Regions from separate parts of the Enterobacter cloacae complex sp. HYC033_NIDB genome, predicted to be linked through region 2. Evidence: riboswitches for the same ligand, from Rfam matches in the RefSeq annotation. Region 2 holds a riboswitch; each other region holds the start of a gene.
What was found. A riboswitch is a leader RNA that binds a small molecule or an ion and turns the genes downstream of it on or off. The one in region 2 is predicted to bind thiamine pyrophosphate.
Positions count from the first base shown of each region.

Region 1: it holds a riboswitch for thiamine pyrophosphate, as region 2 does, so the genes downstream of both, thiM (hydroxyethylthiazole kinase) here and thiB (thiamine ABC transporter substrate binding subunit) in region 2, are expected to answer to the same signal.
Region 3: it holds a riboswitch for thiamine pyrophosphate, as region 2 does, so the genes downstream of both, thiC (phosphomethylpyrimidine synthase ThiC) here and thiB (thiamine ABC transporter substrate binding subunit) in region 2, are expected to answer to the same signal.

Region 1 covers NZ_CP115123.1:3,918,071-3,923,552, forward strand. Annotated here, with positions in the region: gene O1721_RS18805 (PfkB family carbohydrate kinase) at 1-405, shown strand, start outside; gene O1721_RS18810 (GntR family transcriptional regulator) at 379-1,125, opposite strand; gene thiD (bifunctional hydroxymethylpyrimidine kinase/phosphomethylpyrimidine kinase) at 1,168-1,968, opposite strand; gene thiM (hydroxyethylthiazole kinase) at 1,965-2,735, opposite strand; TPP riboswitch at 2,771-2,867, opposite strand; gene O1721_RS18825 (hypothetical protein) at 3,481-3,933, shown strand; gene O1721_RS18830 (YadA C-terminal domain-containing protein) at 4,127-4,411, shown strand; gene O1721_RS18835 (hypothetical protein) at 4,597-5,040, shown strand; gene O1721_RS18840 (diaminobutyrate--2-oxoglutarate transaminase) at 5,352-5,482, shown strand, end outside.
Region 2 covers NZ_CP115123.1:1,548,798-1,554,279, forward strand. Annotated here, with positions in the region: gene O1721_RS07320 (DedA family protein) at 1-315, shown strand, start outside; gene thiQ (thiamine ABC transporter ATP-binding protein ThiQ) at 344-1,042, opposite strand; gene thiP (thiamine/thiamine pyrophosphate ABC transporter permease ThiP) at 1,026-2,636, opposite strand; gene thiB (thiamine ABC transporter substrate binding subunit) at 2,612-3,595, opposite strand; TPP riboswitch at 3,627-3,727, opposite strand; gene sgrR (HTH-type transcriptional regulator SgrR) at 3,764-5,419, opposite strand.
Region 3 covers NZ_CP115123.1:1,047,667-1,053,148, reverse strand. Annotated here, with positions in the region: gene hemE (uroporphyrinogen decarboxylase) at 1-904, opposite strand, end outside; gene nudC (NAD(+) diphosphatase) at 943-1,716, opposite strand; gene O1721_RS05020 (Rsd/AlgQ family anti-sigma factor) at 1,812-2,309, shown strand; TPP riboswitch at 2,364-2,473, shown strand; gene thiC (phosphomethylpyrimidine synthase ThiC) at 2,553-4,448, shown strand; gene thiE (thiamine phosphate synthase) at 4,448-5,089, shown strand; gene thiF (thiazole biosynthesis adenylyltransferase ThiF) at 5,076-5,482, shown strand, end outside.

The DNA of each region.
Region 1 (5,482 bases), 2.4 Mb from region 2:
GACCCGCTGATGGCGCGGATCATGGCCTGCAAACCAATCGTCTCGCTCAATCGTCAGGAGGCGGAACTTGCCGCCGAATGGCTTGGCGTAAACGTGGAAGAGCTCGGCACACGGTGGCAGCAGAGGTTTGGCGCTGCGCTGATCGTACGCCATGATAAAGACGGGGCGGTCTGGTACGACGGTGACGCTTCCGGACACGTTCCGGCGTTTCCTGCTACCGTGGTCGATACCATCGGCGCGGGTGACAGCCATGCGGGAGGTACCCTTGCCGGGCTGGCCGCGGGATGGTCACTGCCAGAGGCGGTGCAGCTTGGCAATGCCGTAGCCGCCTGGGTAGTCAGCCATCGCGGTGGCGACTGCGCCCCCACGCGCGAGGCCCTACTCCTCGCACACAAAGACGTATAGGTCGCTGCGGCAGTAGCTGATGCTGTACTCAATTGGCCGGTGCTGTTGATCGAGCGCGACTTGCTTGATCACCAGCACCGGTATCTTATCGTCCATCTTGATATGCGCCTGAAACTCGCTGTCCGGCATCCGGGCGCTGACGCGGGAACGGGTGCGCTGCGGAAAGATATTCTGGCTGCGGAAGTAATCGTAAAGCGAGACGCCGATGTCGTCCGGATTGGGGATTAATCCTACCGGTACCCAGGACTCCTCTATTGATACCGCATCGTCATCCACGTAGCGGATGCGCTTAAGCAGAAATACATCGCTGTCCGGCGCAAGGGAAAGGTGGCGGGCGATCTCCTCCGGACATTTCACGACGCGTTTATTAACCCACAGCGTGTTGGGCGTTTTGCCCCGCAGCACCACCTGCTGAGAAAACCCGCGCGCCTCTTTTAGCGAATATTCAAAGATATTGTTGATTTGCGTACCGTATCCACGCGCGCGGGTGACGACGCCGGCCTCTTCCAGCGCCTGCATCGCTTTACGCACCGTAATGCGCGACACACCGGCCAGCTGGCTCAGATCGCGCTCGCCCGGCAAAATATTACCGTGCGCGAGCACGCCGCTGCGTACCGCGTTTTTAACCGTTTCGGCAAATTTCAGGTACAACGGCGTGTTGTCCGGTGCGGCAATTCGTTCCTTGAGTTGAGCAATTAACCGGGTATGCGCTTGTTCCATCTCTGTTTTTCTCTGGCATAAGGTTTTATGCCAGTATACGGCTTACCACCATGCATGAAAATGGTGAACCGGCCCAATACCGTGACCCACTTCCAGAGAATCGGCTTTTGCCAGCGCGCACGAGAGCCAGATCTTCGCCTCCTGCACCGTATCCGCCCAGTTCGCGTTTCGGGGACGCAGCGCCGCCAGCGCCGCCGAGAGCGTACATCCCGTGCCGTGGGTGTTTTTGGTCTGTACCCGCGGGGCGGTGAAACGTTGAGCGCCATCGCGGGTGAAGAGCCAGTCCGGGCTTTCTGCATCATCAAGATGACCGCCTTTCATCAGCACCGCGCTGCATCCCATCGCCAGCAGCGCATTGCCCTGCTCTTTCATCTCACGTTCGTTTTGCGCGTGTGACGCATCCAGCAGCGCGGCGGCTTCAGGGAGGTTTGGCGTGATCAGCGCCACCTGCGGCAGCAGCTTTTTACGCAGGGTGTCGACGGCAGAGGCGGAGAGCAACGGATCGCCGCTTTTGGCCAGCATCACGGTATCGAGCACCACGTTTTTTATCTGATAACGTTTGAGACGTTCAGCGACCGCTTCAACAATGTCCGCCTCTGCAAGCATGCCGATTTTGGTGGTGTCGATGCGTACATCGCTGAATACCGAATCCAGCTGTGCGGCGACAAAATCCGGCTCAATACGATATACCGACTGTACACCGCGCGTGTTTTGCGCCACCAGCGCGGTGATAACCGAGCATCCGTAAGCGCCGAGCGCAGAGAAGGTTTTCAGGTCTGCCTGGATCCCCGCTCCGCCGCTGGGATCGGTTCCCGCAATAGTCAGGGCATTAATGCGTGTCATACCAGCTCCTCCAGCGCGTAAAGCGCATCCAGAAACGCCGGGGCAAAGCTGCCGGGGCCCCGGCTGTGAGTCAGTGCAGCTGCCCCTGCGCGCTTCATAAAGCCGCAGGCTGCCGTCGCATTATCAAGCCTGTCGCCAGGCAGCGAACAGCAGGCGGCGACGACCGCCGAGAGCGCACAGCCTGTTCCCACCACGCGGGTCATCAGCGGGTCGCCGCCCGCGACCGTACGGGTTCGCTGACCATCAGTGATGTGATCCACTTCTCCTGTGACGACCACAACGGCGTGGGTCTGGCGGGCGAGCGTCTGCGCAGCGGTCAACGCGCTCGCCGCCGTATCGGTGGAATCAACCCCGCGCCCGCCCGCACTCATTCCGGCAAGGGCGAGGATTTCGGAGGCGTTTCCACGAATGGCCGCAGGTTTGAGGGACAATATTTGCTGGCAAAATCGGGTGCGATACGCCAGCGCGCCAACCGCAACCGGATCCAGAACCCAGGGCGTACCCGCGGCTACCGCGCTCTCAATGGCCCGACGCATCGACTGGGCGCGCGGCGCGGTGAGTGTTCCCACGTTGATGAGCAGAGCATCGGCAAGCGCGGCAAACTGTTCCGCTTCCTCGGCTTCGATCACCATTGCCGGGGAAGCACCCAGCGCGAGCAAAACGTTGGCGGTGAAGGTCTGCACGACATCGTTGGTCATACAGTGCGTGAGCGGGGAACGGGTTCGGAATTGATGTAAAACGTGTGAATCGAGCAGGTCAGGCTGCATGGTTTCGCTCCTGCCGTGCGTGAAGAAGCGATGACCGGGCAGGCATCTGACTTCCCTACGCTGGCATTATCCAGATCAGGTAATACGGGTATTTCTCAGCCTTCACAAAGAAGGGCACCCCGAGTCAAATTACTTATAAAACAGCTATTTACGAAATAGCAATTCGTAGTCATGTAGTGTAACCGGGGGGTAACCCGGGTGCAAGGGGTTTTGGGCTGTCCGTTAATCCCCTGTAACGAACAATAAACGACAAGATATTAACTACCCTCTATATGTATACATTATTGTTCAGTTAATTATCCCGCCAGATTTGTTAAGAACACATGAAAAATATTATTTACTCACTGTGCTGAGAAATATTATTTTTATCCATAATGACGCACCGGGAGTGCTTTTATAAGACAGCCCACCTTCTTTCGTATGAAATAAACCCACATATTAATGTAAACATTTATTTTGCAGAATTTTATCTCTGTCAAACACTTAATTTAACTCTCTCATTTACCACCTCATTTTCACCTTAATGTTTACATTAATAACAACCGCAAAATGACTTTTACGCCGTCGGAACCATTCATAATATTTATGACTTAGTTCAACATCATTGGTTTGCGTTTAATTGATAGTTTGCTCGCGTCACTAAATAAGATTTAGACAACGTTCAACCGTTTTAAATCCCGAAAATAAATCTGTTCAGCTTCAGTATTTTCAATAGTTAATGATGTGAGCTTTTCAAATGAAATCTATGAATAAAACCTTTATTGCTATTTTTGTAATGGGCGTTGTCTTAGTGGGTACAACGAGCCTGGCTGAAGCCGCGAATACGGTTTGGGACGATCGGCAAATTACTAATATTGTAAATGACCATCAGGATCAGATTGCACAAAACAAAGCTGATAGCATTAACCGTGATATCGCAATGGATAACCGCTTAACGCAGGTTTATGACGACCTTCAATCCACAAAACCAGGCGTGTTAGTCGTGGATAAAATGGCTAACGACGCACATCAGAAAGCGTTGCTTGTCGATACCGCCAGTCTGAAAAGTGAGACGGCCCTACAGGGTGTAGCGACTAACGGCACAGCCATTATCAACCTTCAACACGTCGATAATATTCAGGATAGCCGCCTTACTGCTCTCGAAAATGCATCTAAACCCATCAACGGTACAGATGGAGCGAAAGGTGATAAAGGGTGATACTGGCGCACAAGGCATTGCGGAAAGAAATGGGCGCGACGGTGTAGACGGTCATAACGGTAAAGATGGTGTGACAACCACCGTAACACAACGATAGCTGGATACGGCTACCCAGGCGAAGGTCGCTAAAAATCGCCTGGCTGTTACCGCCGCCACGCAGGATCTGCAAGCCACCAGGCAGACATTACTGGCAATGAATACCAACACCAGCCAGCAATTTAAATCTCTGCGTGATGAAGTGGACAATAATAAGAAGCAGGCCAATGCCGGTATTTCAGGGGCGATGGCGGGTTTGCCACAAGTGCAAACCAATCAACGCGTCATGTTCTCTGCTGGCGGCGCGACTTACAACAGCGAGAGCGCGCTTGCTGTCGGTGCATCCGTTAACTTTAATTCCCATGTCATCGCGAAAGTGAGCTTCTCAGATGATACCGCGAATAATATGGGCGCTTCGGTTGGGATTGGAATGGGCTTTTAAAGCGTAAAACAATCATCGGGACAAATATAAAGCCTCATTTTAGCGGATGAGCATTTCGTTGATACAAAAAGATGTCTAAATATATTTTTATTTCGGTAGCCCTGTATCTGATGCTGATTTCGGTCGGGATCTGGATCGGCGTGATGTATGTCTCCTGGTATTTGTGTCGTTTTTAAGGCGGTAAAATGAAAAAAGTAATGATGTTCGTTATAGGTACTGCGGTGCTTGCAGGTTGTGTCTCGCCTGCGCACGCCATAAACGCCCATTATCGCGCTCAATTAGAGCGTTCGGGATGCACGCAAATTAGCGCTGGCGATGGCTCTTGCGATATCAGCAAAACCAAAGCGGAAAATGCGGCACAACACGAACCAGCGACATCCATTCACGATCCCCTGCGTGAAGCCTCGTTCTCGTCGGACACGGTTAACGCCACGCTTTCTAACGGCTTTTTTAGCGCTACCGTTAACGGCAAGAAAGCCAGCGTTAAACGCCTGAATGCGAATTTCTATGAGATCCGTGGTAATGGTTTTGTGATATCGCTAAGCCTGGATGAAAACGGTATTACGGACGCGTCGTGGAATAAAACGAAGGGACGCGAACACGGTATTTTACGCGTTAGCCAGAAATAAACAGCGTAAGGAGGCTCACTGCCTCCTTTTCACCTGACAATCGCACGATTTGTCACACTCTTTTGTCTGATTTTACAATGCGGATAAATCATACGTAAGCTGCTGTTTTTATTTAGCATAAAGTGCAATCTCCCCCATACAAACGGCGATCTTCCCTGCCCTGTGCCCTGTGTCACAAAACAGTAAGCAAATTAACCATTGAGCCCGGTGACAAAAGGCTCTATATTGGCGGCGTTTTTTTCAGGCCCCATCTGTTTTTTAACTTTTTATTCAATCGTTGCTCATAACGAAGCGGCGGTTGTAGGAGTGATATGATGACGGATAAAGTCCGTATTGACACCGTAGATGCCCACAAAAGCAACGAAACCTATCTGGCCCGTCAGGCCGAATTTGAATCTAACGTCAGGAGTTATCCGCGCAAATTGCCTTTAGCGATTACGAA
Region 2 (5,482 bases):
CCGCCGTTCTACTTTCTGCCGGGGATTCTGGCGGGTGCGGCCATCGATATTCCTGACGGTATGCAAAGCGGCGAGTTCAAGTGGCTGCTGCTGGGAACGGCGGTCCTGCTGTGGCTGGCGGTCTGGCTCTGCTGGCGCCTGTGGCGCAGCGCGAAAGCCAGTGTTGATCGCCTGACGCGCTATCTTCCGCGCACGCGCCTGCTCTGGCTGGCCCCGCTGACGCTGGGAGTGGCTGTCGTGGCGCTGGTGGCGCTGATTCGCCACCCGCTGATGCCGGTGTACGGTGAGATCCTGTTGAAGGTGGTGAGCCGTTAAACGCCGGGCGGCACTGCGTTTGCCCGGCCTACGGTCTTATACCCAGTAATCCTGACGCGCTTTCTTTCCCGCTCATTAGGGCGTCGGTTGTTCCATCCCACAAAATACGTCCCTCCGCGATCACCACCGATCGCGGCGCGATGCGTGCGGCATCTTCGATGCTATGCGAAACCATCAGCATCGTCAGTTGCTCGCGCTCGCAAACCTCCTCAACCAGCGAGAGCATCTCCTGACGCAGGGCCGGGTCGAGCGCCGAAAAGGGTTCGTCGAGCAGCAGCAGCGGCTGCTTGCGAACCAGACAGCGTGCCAGCGCCACGCGCTGGCGCTGGCCGCCGGAAAGCTCACCCGGTAGTCTGTTGATAAACGCAGCCAGGCCCATTTGTTCGGCGATCGCCTCCAGCGTCTGACGCTGCGCAACACTGAGTTTTAACCCCGGATCCATACCCAGTGCGATGTTCTGCCACACCGTAAGATGATTGAACAGATTGTTTTCCTGGAACAGCATCGACACCGGGCGCTTAGCCGGCGGAGCGTAGGTATACTCGCCATTATCAATGACGATCGACCCGCTGGCAGGCTGCAAAAAACCGGCAATCAGATTGAGCAGAGTACTTTTTCCGGCCCCGCTGGGGCCAAGCACTGCGATTCGCTCTCCCTGACGAACGGAGAGGGTAAAACGCATTGGCAGGTGCTCATAAAGCCAGGTTACATCAGTCAGTTTTAACATCACGCCCCGGAAGTTTTTCGATAACGGTAAATAACGCAAAGCACAGCACCAGCAGTAAAAGTGCCGTGACGGCGCCGTCCTGGCTACGATAGGAGCCAATTTGCTGATAAAGCCAGAACGGCAGCGTGCGGAAATCCTCGTTGCCAAAGAGGGCCACAACGCCAAAATCGCCAATCGACAGCACGCAGGCAAACGCCAGCGCCTGCGCCAGCGGTCGTTTAAGGGCGCGGAGTTCGACCACCTTCAGACGCTGCCAGCCCTGCATCCCCAGCGACTGACAGAGCAGACCGTAGCGGCTGTTCACGTCGCGCATCGGGTTTTCCAGCACCTTGAGCGCGTAAGGGATAGCCATCAGCGCGTTGGTAAAAATGACGATGCCGTCGGCGCTTTCCGGCAGGCCGATGGTGCTGTTGAACAGTAAAAAGAATCCGGTCGCCAGCACAATACCCGGCATCGCCAGGATCAGCATACCCGTCAGTTCCAGCGCGTGTCCGGCTTTACGGGCATGACGCGCGTACAGCTCGCGGCTGCTCCAGAGCAGCATCATGGTCAGGATCACGCACAGCAGCCCGGCTGCCAGCGCGATGCGCAATGAGGTCCACGTCGCCTGCCACAGGACAGGCTGTTGCAGTACCGACAACACATTGCGATTCAGGCCATCAACGATAACGGCCAGCAGCGGGGGCAGCAGAAGCAGGAGGGCCAGCGCGATCAGCATAAAATCCGCGACGCGGCTGTGCAGGCTGTCCTGCGGATCGCGCCAGCCTGTCAAGTGATTGCTGCCTGTGGGGATCGCTTTACTCAGCCGCTGGCTGAGTAACACCAGCGCCAGGCAGCAGACCATCTGCACCATCGCCAGCAGCGCGGCGCGGCCCGGATCGTAGTCGTAACTTAAGGCCTGATAGATCGCCAGCTCAATGGTGGTGGCCTGCGGCCCGCCGCCGAGAGAAAGCACGGTCGCGAAGCTGGCGAAGCAGAGCATAAAGATTAGCGCGGCCACCGGGGCAATCTGGCGTCGCAGCCACGGCCATTCGACAAAGCGGAAGAACGACCAGCCGCGCATGCCAAGCTGGGCGGCAATCTGACGCTGCTCCCCGGGAATGTTTTCCAGCGCCTGTAAAAAGAGGCGCGTCGCCATCGGCATATTGAAAAAAATATGCGCCAGCAGAATGCCTTTCAGGCCGTAAGGGGAGAAGGTCCATTCCAGACCAAGCAGGTTGAAGAGGGATGCCAGCCAGCCCTGCCGACCGTAGACGCTCAGAATACCGAACACCGCCACCAGCACGGGCAGGATCAGCGTCATCGCGCACAGCCGCAGCAGGGCAAGCCTGCCGGGGAAACGTCTGCGATAGAGGGCGCGTGCAAGGAAAATGGCCGGGATCGTCGACAGCAGCGCGGAGAGAAACGCCTGCCAGAAGGAGAAACGGATGACGTGCCAGAGATAGCTGTCGTGCCAGAGGGCGAGCAGATCGCTCTCTGGCGCGTTAAACCACAGCGCAAGGAATGCACCCAGACTGACGACCACCATCAGTATGGCGGCGAGCAGCCCGGGAACTAACCAGCCGGGGATCAGCGGCTGACGGCGCGTTGCCATTCACTAATCCATGCGGCGCGCTGGGCGGCAACCTGCTGCGGCGTAAATTCCAGTGAGGTTTGCGGCTTGTTTAGCTGCTCAAAGCCTGCCGGCAGCGCAACGTCAGTGACCGGGTACATCCAGTTTCCTGTCGGAATAGCATTCTGGAATGCCGGGGAGACCATAAATTTCAGGAATTTTTCGGCAAGCTCCGGCTGTTTGCTCGCGGCGGTGCGGGCGGCCACTTCCACCTGCAAATAATGCCCTTCAGCAAAGTTCGCGGCGGCGTAGTTATCCTTCTTCTCGGCGATAATGTGGTAGGCCGGAGAGGTAGTGTAGCTCAGCACCAGATCGCTTTCGCCTTTCAGGAACAGGCCGTAGGCTTCGCTCCAGCCTTTGGTGACGGTAACGGTTTTCGCGGCCAGCTTCTGCCACGCTTCCGGCGTTTTATCCCCGTAGACTTTCTGCATCCACAATAGCAGCCCCAGACCCGGCGTGCTGGTACGCGGATCTTCATAAATTACGCGCCATTTCTGGTCACTTTCGACCAGCTCTTTCAGGCTTTTGGGCGGATTCTTCAGCTTGTTTTTATCGTAGACAAACGCAAAGTAGCCGTAATCAAAGGGAACGAAGGTGTCGTTTTTCCAGCCGCCCGGTACGTTGACGGCATCTGACGCCACACCGCTTTTGGCGAACAGTCTGGTTTGGGTGGCGGCTTCCAGCAGGTTGTTATCCAGCCCGAGCACCACGTCGGCTTTGCTGTTTTTGCCTTCCATGCGCAGACGGTTGAGCAGCGAGACGCCATCTTCCAGCGCCACGAATTTCAGCTCGCAGTTGCAGTCGGCTTCAAAGGCTTTTTTAACCACCGGGCCGGGGCCCCAGTCGGCGGAGAAGGAGTCGTAGGTGTAGACCGTCAGAACGGGCTTAGCAAAAACAGGCAGCGCAAACAGCGCCAGCAGAGGAAGAACGTTTTTTAACACTTTGCACCTCAGGGTTGAGTGGCAAAGGATTTTGAGAGACAGCCTCAAATCCCTTCGCCGGCGTTATCCGGATCAGGTTCGACGGGTATTATCTCAGCGCACATCAGTGATGCAGCACCCCGTTGAGAACGGCGCTATTGTAATGATTTGGTGAATATTACGAAAGCGTTATGGCTCCGGCGGCGCAAACCAGGCGGATTTAAAATCAAACCAGCCGAGGGTATTCATCCGCAGGCCGCGCATGCTGCGCTGCCCCTGGATCAGCAGCCAGTGGTGAATCAGCGGTACGATCGTCTGCCCGGTCAGTAATTCCTGACACCAGGCGGCCAGATCCATTTCTCCCGCCCGCCACCGCGCGGCGTCCTGCTGCCAGTCCCGGTTGATACAGTGCTGAATCAGGGGCACTTCGTACAGGTGAGAAAAGAGCGAGAAATCAAGCGGCAGCGTAAAGTTTGCGCTGTTGAGCCAGATATCGCTGATGACGTCTCCGCGATGCCATTCATCATAATCGACTTCCTGTATCGCCAGCGTCACGCCTTCGGCTGCCAGCAGCGTGCTCATGATCCTCGCCAGAAAACGGTGCTCAATGTGATCGCGATAGTAGCTGAGGGTGATGGTCTCCAGTCCGGCAGGCTTTTCGCTGCGGACGGGCTGCGCATGGTGCCAGCGTGGGAGCAGGCCATAGGCCGGGAACCACCAGGTCTGGTATTGCTCCTCTGCGTGATAAATCAGGTTAGCGGGCGCCAGAATATGGCTTATCCACCTGCGGACGTCGTGGTTTGCCCCGCGATGGCTGCGGCTATCAAAGAGCAGGTAGTAGCAGCCCTCCTCCAGGCGGCTTTCGAACGCTTTTTCACCGGCTGTTGGCCCCTCCAGGGTCAGACCTGCGCTCAGCTCTTCGTTGAGATCCGGTAACACCCAGACGTTCACTTCGTCGATCAGCGCCCTATAGCCAAAGTAATCATCAAAGGCGCGGATCTTCAGCTGATTACTGTTATTGCGCGTAACGGAGTAGGGGCCCGTACCAATCGGCTGGCTGGAAAAATTGTTCAGGGATCGCCACTCGGCAGGCAGGATCATTGAGGGGACGTAGCCCAGAAGCCACGGAAGCCATTTGTCCGGCTGCGATAGCTCAATATCCAGCGTCCAGGCCGTTGGGGAGTGGATCCGTGCGATATGCGAATAGAGCGGCAGCGTGCGGGCGCGCTCTAAAGAGACGATAACGTCGCGCATCTCCAGCTCGCGTCCATGGTGGAAATGAATGCCGGGGCGTAGAAAGAAGCGCCAGTGCAGCGGAGACACCTGTTGCCAGTGATGGGCAATATCCGCTTCCAGTTCCCCGTTTTCCTCATTTATCCGCGTCAGGCCGCTGAAAATCTGCCGGGCCATGTGGGTTTCAGAGCGACGTAACGCCGTACCGGGCAACAGATTTTTCATTGGGCGGTAGTAAAGTACCCGCAGAATGTGGCGTCCCTGACGAAAGCTGCGTCCCAGATGCGAGACCAGCATCTGGCGCACGGCGGCTTTGTCGCCCACCAGCTGGACCAGCTGATCGATGCGGTCCTGCTCCAGCAGATCCTCCGCTCGCTGTTGCTGTAACGCCAGGCCGGTATAAAGGAAAGTCAGGCGCGAACGCTTGCCGCGTCCGGCTTCGGCCTCCCAGTTTAGCCAGCCCTGCTGCTGCATGGTATTAAGGAGCGTGCGCATATGACGCCGGGAGCAGTTGAGGAGCTCGGCCAGCTCGTTCAGCGTGGTCTCCTGCGATTGCCCCTCGCAGCACTGCCAGAGGCGGATAAATTGTTGTTGCAGACGACCGGAAGGCATAAAAGGGGAACTCCTGACAAAAAACCAGCAATTTATTTATCCCTATATTAGGCCAATAATTCT
Region 3 (5,482 bases), 500 kb from region 2:
CAGGCTGCGCATAGAGCATGGACGGATCCATGTTGCCCTGGAGCGCCACTTTGTCCCCCACGCGACGGCGCGCATCGGCAATATCGGTGGTCCAGTCGAGGCCCAGCGCGTCGCAGCCGGTGGCCGCCATCGCTTCCAGCCACTGACCGCCGCCTTTGGTAAACAGCGTCACCGGCACGCGACGGCCTTCGTTTTCACGCAGCAGGCCATCGACAATTTTGTGCATGTAGTACAGGGAGAACTGCTGATAATCACGTCCGGTCAGCACGCCGCCCCAGGTGTCGAAAATCATCACCGACTGCGCGCCCGCTTTAATCTGCGCGTTGAGATAGAGCGTGACGCTCTTCGCCAGCTTGTCGAGCAGGGCATGCAGGGCCAGCGGCTCGGCGTACATCATCTTTTTGATGACGGTAAAGGCTTTGCTGCTGCCGCCTTCCACCATGTAGGTGGCCAGCGTCCACGGACTACCGGAGAAGCCAATCAGCGGCACGTCGCCTTTCAGTTCGCGGCGAATGGTGCGCACGGCGTTCATCACATAGCCCAGCTCGCCTTCAGGATCGGGGATCGGCAGCTTATCAACGTCGGCTTTGCTTTTGATCGGAGAGGTAAAACGCGGGCCTTCTCCGGTTTCGAAATAGAGCCCAAGGCCCATCGCATCCGGAATGGTGAGAATGTCCGAAAAAAGAATGGCGGCATCGAGCGGGAAGCGGCGCAGCGGCTGGAGCGTCACTTCACAGGCCAGCTCGGCGTTTTTGCACAGCGACATAAAATCGCCTGCCTGCGCGCGCGTGGCTTTGTACTCTGGCAGATAGCGTCCCGCCTGGCGCATCATCCACACCGGGGTGACATCAACGGGCTGGCGCAGCAGCGCACGCAGATAACGATCGTTCTTCAGTTCGGTCATTTTGCAGTTCCTTATTGCGTCAGTCCGTCAGTGTAACACTACTCATACTCGGCCCGACACATTGCCACGGTATCTTCTATCAGGCGACGCGCCACCGTTCCCGGTGGGGGCAGCAGCGGTAAATCGTCGTAGCGATACCAGTTCGCCTCCAGCAGCTCTTTCTGATCGATAACAATCTCGCCGCTGTCGTATTCCGCCATAAACGCGGTCATCAGGGACATCGGGAACGGCCACGGCTGCGACGTCACATAGCGCAGGTTTTTCACCTTAATGCCGCTCTCCTCCATCACCTCGCGCGCCACCGCCTGTTCCAGCGTTTCGCCGACTTCCACGAACCCGGCGAGGACGGTGTGAATGCCGTTGCGATGGCGGGTATGCTGCGCCAGCAGGATGGAATCATCACGGCGGATGGCGACAATGATGCACGGTGCGATTTGCGGGTAGTAGCGTTCACGGCAGTGGCCGCAGAGCATTGCCCACTCGGTTTTGCTCGGGTGCATGGTGTGGCCGCAGTAGCCGCAGTATTTGTGCGAGCGGTAAAACTCCGCCAGCTGCACGCCGCGCCCCGCCAGCTGGAACAGGCCGACATCCCGATCCAACACCTGACGAACGGATCCCATATCCTGACGACGAGCCTGTTGGATCAACCATACCGGATCGCCCTGCCACTCGCCGATCCGCAGCGCCGGTTGGCCGACGAGATCGAAGATGTCTGCCGCACCGTAGGGTATCTCCCCACCGGGCAGCCATAATTTTTGTTCGTGACTGACGATCCACCAACCCAGATCTGATTTTTCAATAATACGATCCATATCTATTGCACTACCTTCGCTTCACTGACATGTTGTTAGCATTATGGTTACATTTTGGATAAGCAGATCCCATTCTAAACCTTATGGAGTCGACCATGTTAAACCAGCTGGAAAGCCTGACTGAGCGCGTTGGAGGAAGTAACACCCTGGTGGATCGCTGGCTACATGTGCGCAAGCATCTACTCGTGGCGTATTACAATCTGGTTGGTCTTAAGCCTGGCAAAGAATCCTTTATGCGGCTGAATGAAAAAGCGCTGGACGACTTCTGTCAGAGCCTGGTCGACTACCTCTCCGACGGCCATTTCAACCTTTATGAACGCATTATCCGCGAAATGGAAGGGACAACGCCGTATTTAGCGGCCAGCAAACTCTGTCCGCTGCTGGAAGCCAACACCCAGCAGATCATGGACTACTACGATTCCACGCTAGAAAACGCTATCGATCACGATAACTATCTTGAGTTTCAGCAGGCGCTTTCCGATCTTGGCGAAGCGCTGGAAGAGCGATTCACGCTGGAAGACAAGCTCATCGCCCTCGTGCTGGACAACAACCTGAATATCAGCACCAGCGATAACGTTGCGCGCCCTGCTTGAGTTCTTAATCGTTAACGAGTAATTTACAACCATTCGCCCCTCTCACGAGGGGGATTTTTCTTGTCGGAGTGCCCAGTGTGAAAGCACGGGCTGAGACCGTTAATTCGGGATCCGCGGAACCTGATCAGGTTAATACCTGCGAAGGGAACAAGAGTCACACTGCTGTTGTATCGCCCCTGAGGCGATCTTCTCTTGCTTCATCCGTCGTCTGACAAGCCATGTCCTTCACATCTGGAATGAGCTATGTCTACAACAAAACTGACCCGCCGCGAACAGCGCGAACACGCACAACGCTTCATCGACACCCTGGAAGGCACCGCTTTCCCGAACTCAACGCGCATCTACATCACCGGTTCACAGGCTGATATCCGCGTGCCGATGCGCGAAATCCAGCTCAGCCCGACGCTTATCGGCGGCAGCAAAGAAAACCCGCAGTTTGAAGACAACGAAGCCGTGCCGGTGTATGACACCTCCGGCCCGTACGGCGACCCTTCTGTTGCTATCAACGTACAGCAGGGTCTGGCAAAACTGCGCCAGCCGTGGATTGACGCCCGTAACGACTGCGAAGAACTGCGCGTGCGCAGCTCGGCGTATACCAACGCGCGCCTGGCCGACGACGGTCTGGACGAGCTGCGCTTTACCGGCCTGCTGACGCCGAAACGCGCTAAAGCGGGCAAATGCGTCACCCAGCTGCACTACGCGCGCCAGGGTATCGTCACGCCGGAGATGGAGTTCATCGCCATCCGCGAAAACATGGGCCGCGAGCGCATCCGCAGCGAAGTGCTGCGCCACCAGCATCCTGGTGAAGGGTTTGGCGCTCGCCTGCCGGAAAACATCACGCCGGAATTTGTGCGTGACGAAGTGGCCGCCGGGCGCGCCATTATCCCCGCCAACATCAATCACCCGGAATCCGAGCCGATGATTATCGGCCGCAACTTCCTGGTGAAGGTCAACGCCAACATCGGCAACTCAGCGGTGACGTCATCCATCGAAGAAGAGGTGGAAAAGCTGGTCTGGTCGACGCGCTGGGGCGCGGACACGGTGATGGACCTTTCCACGGGCCGCTATATTCACGAAACCCGCGAGTGGATCCTGCGTAACAGCCCGGTGCCGATTGGCACCGTCCCGATTTATCAGGCGCTGGAGAAGGTCAACGGCATCGCCGAAAACCTCACCTGGGAAGCGTTCCGCGACACGCTGCTGGAGCAGGCCGAGCAGGGCGTGGACTACTTCACCATCCACGCGGGCGTGCTGCTGCGCTACGTGCCGATGACGGCGAAACGTCTGACCGGTATCGTCTCACGCGGCGGTTCGATTATGGCTAAATGGTGCCTTTCCCATCATCAGGAAAACTTCCTCTACGAGCACTTCCGCGAAATCTGCGAAATTTGCGCCGCGTACGACGTCTCCCTGTCGCTGGGCGACGGCCTGCGTCCTGGCTCCATCCGCGATGCTAACGACGAGGCGCAGTTTGCCGAGCTGCACACGCTGGGCGAGCTGACCAAAATCGCATGGGAGTACGACGTGCAGGTGATGATTGAAGGCCCGGGCCATGTGCCGATGCAGATGATCCGTCGCAACATGACCGAGGAGCTGGAGCACTGCCACGAAGCACCGTTCTACACCCTGGGGCCGTTGACCACCGATATTGCGCCGGGCTACGACCACTTCACGTCAGGCATTGGCGCGGCGATGATCGGCTGGTTCGGCTGCGCCATGCTCTGCTACGTGACGCCGAAAGAGCACCTCGGGCTGCCAAACAAAGAGGACGTGAAGCAGGGGCTGATCACCTACAAGATTGCCGCCCACGCGGCGGATCTGGCGAAAGGCCATCCGGGCGCGCAAATTCGCGACAACGCCATGTCCAAAGCGCGCTTTGAATTCCGCTGGGAAGACCAGTTTAACCTGGCCCTCGATCCGTTCACCGCCCGCGCCTATCACGACGAAACCCTGCCGCAGGAATCGGGCAAAGTTGCTCACTTCTGCTCCATGTGCGGACCTAAATTCTGCTCGATGAAGATCAGCCAGGAAGTACGCGATTACGCCGCCGCGCAGACCATTGAAGTCGGCATGGCGGACATGTCGGAAACCTTCCGCGCGAAAGGCGGCGAAATCTACCTCAAAAAGGAGGAGGCGTAATGTACCAGCCCGATTTCCCCTCCGTGCCCTTCCGCTTAGGGCTTTACCCGGTGGTGGACAGCGTGGAGTGGATCGCCCGCCTGCTGGAAGCTGGCGTTCGCACCCTCCAGCTACGCATTAAGGATAAACGCGATGAAGAGGTGGAGGCCGACGTGATCGCCGCTATCGCGCTGGGACGTCGCTACCACGCCCGCCTGTTTATCAACGACTACTGGCGGCTGGCGGTTAAACACCAGGCGTACGGCGTGCATCTGGGACAGGAAGATCTGGAAACGACCGATCTCAACGCGATCCGTGACGCCGGTCTGCGGCTGGGCGTTTCTACCCACGATGATATGGAGATCGACGTGGCGCTGGCGGCCCGCCCCTCTTACATCGCGCTCGGGCACGTTTTCCCAACGAAAACCAAACAGATGCCGTCCGCTCCACAGGGTTTGACGCAGCTGGCGGCCCACGTTAAGCGCCTTGCCGATTACCCCACCGTCGCCATCGGCGGGATCAGCCTTGAACGTGCGCCCGCGGTGCTGGAGACCGGCGTCGGCAGTATCGCCGTCGTCAGCGCTATCACCCAGGCGGCAGACTGGCAGGCCGCCACCGCGCAGCTTTTACAACTGGCAGGAGCTGGTGATGAAAGATCGTGATTTTATGCGTTACAGCCGCCAGATCCTGCTGGAGGATATCGCCATCGAGGGGCAGCAAAAGCTGCTCGCCAGCCGGGTACTGATTGTCGGTCTGGGCGGATTAGGCACCCCCGCCGCGCTGTATCTGGCCGGCGCGGGCGTGGGCACGCTGGTGCTGGCCGATGACGACGAGGTACATCTCAGCAATCTGCAACGGCAAATTCTCTTTACGACAGAAGATATCAACCAGCCTAAAGCGCACGTTACGCGCCAGCGGCTGAACCAGCTTAACCCCGATATCGAACTGGTCGCACTCCAGACGCGGCTGAGCGGGGAAGATCTGCAACGCGAAGTGGCCCTTGCCGACGTGGTGCTGGACTGTACGGACAATATGGCGACACGTCAGGCCATCAA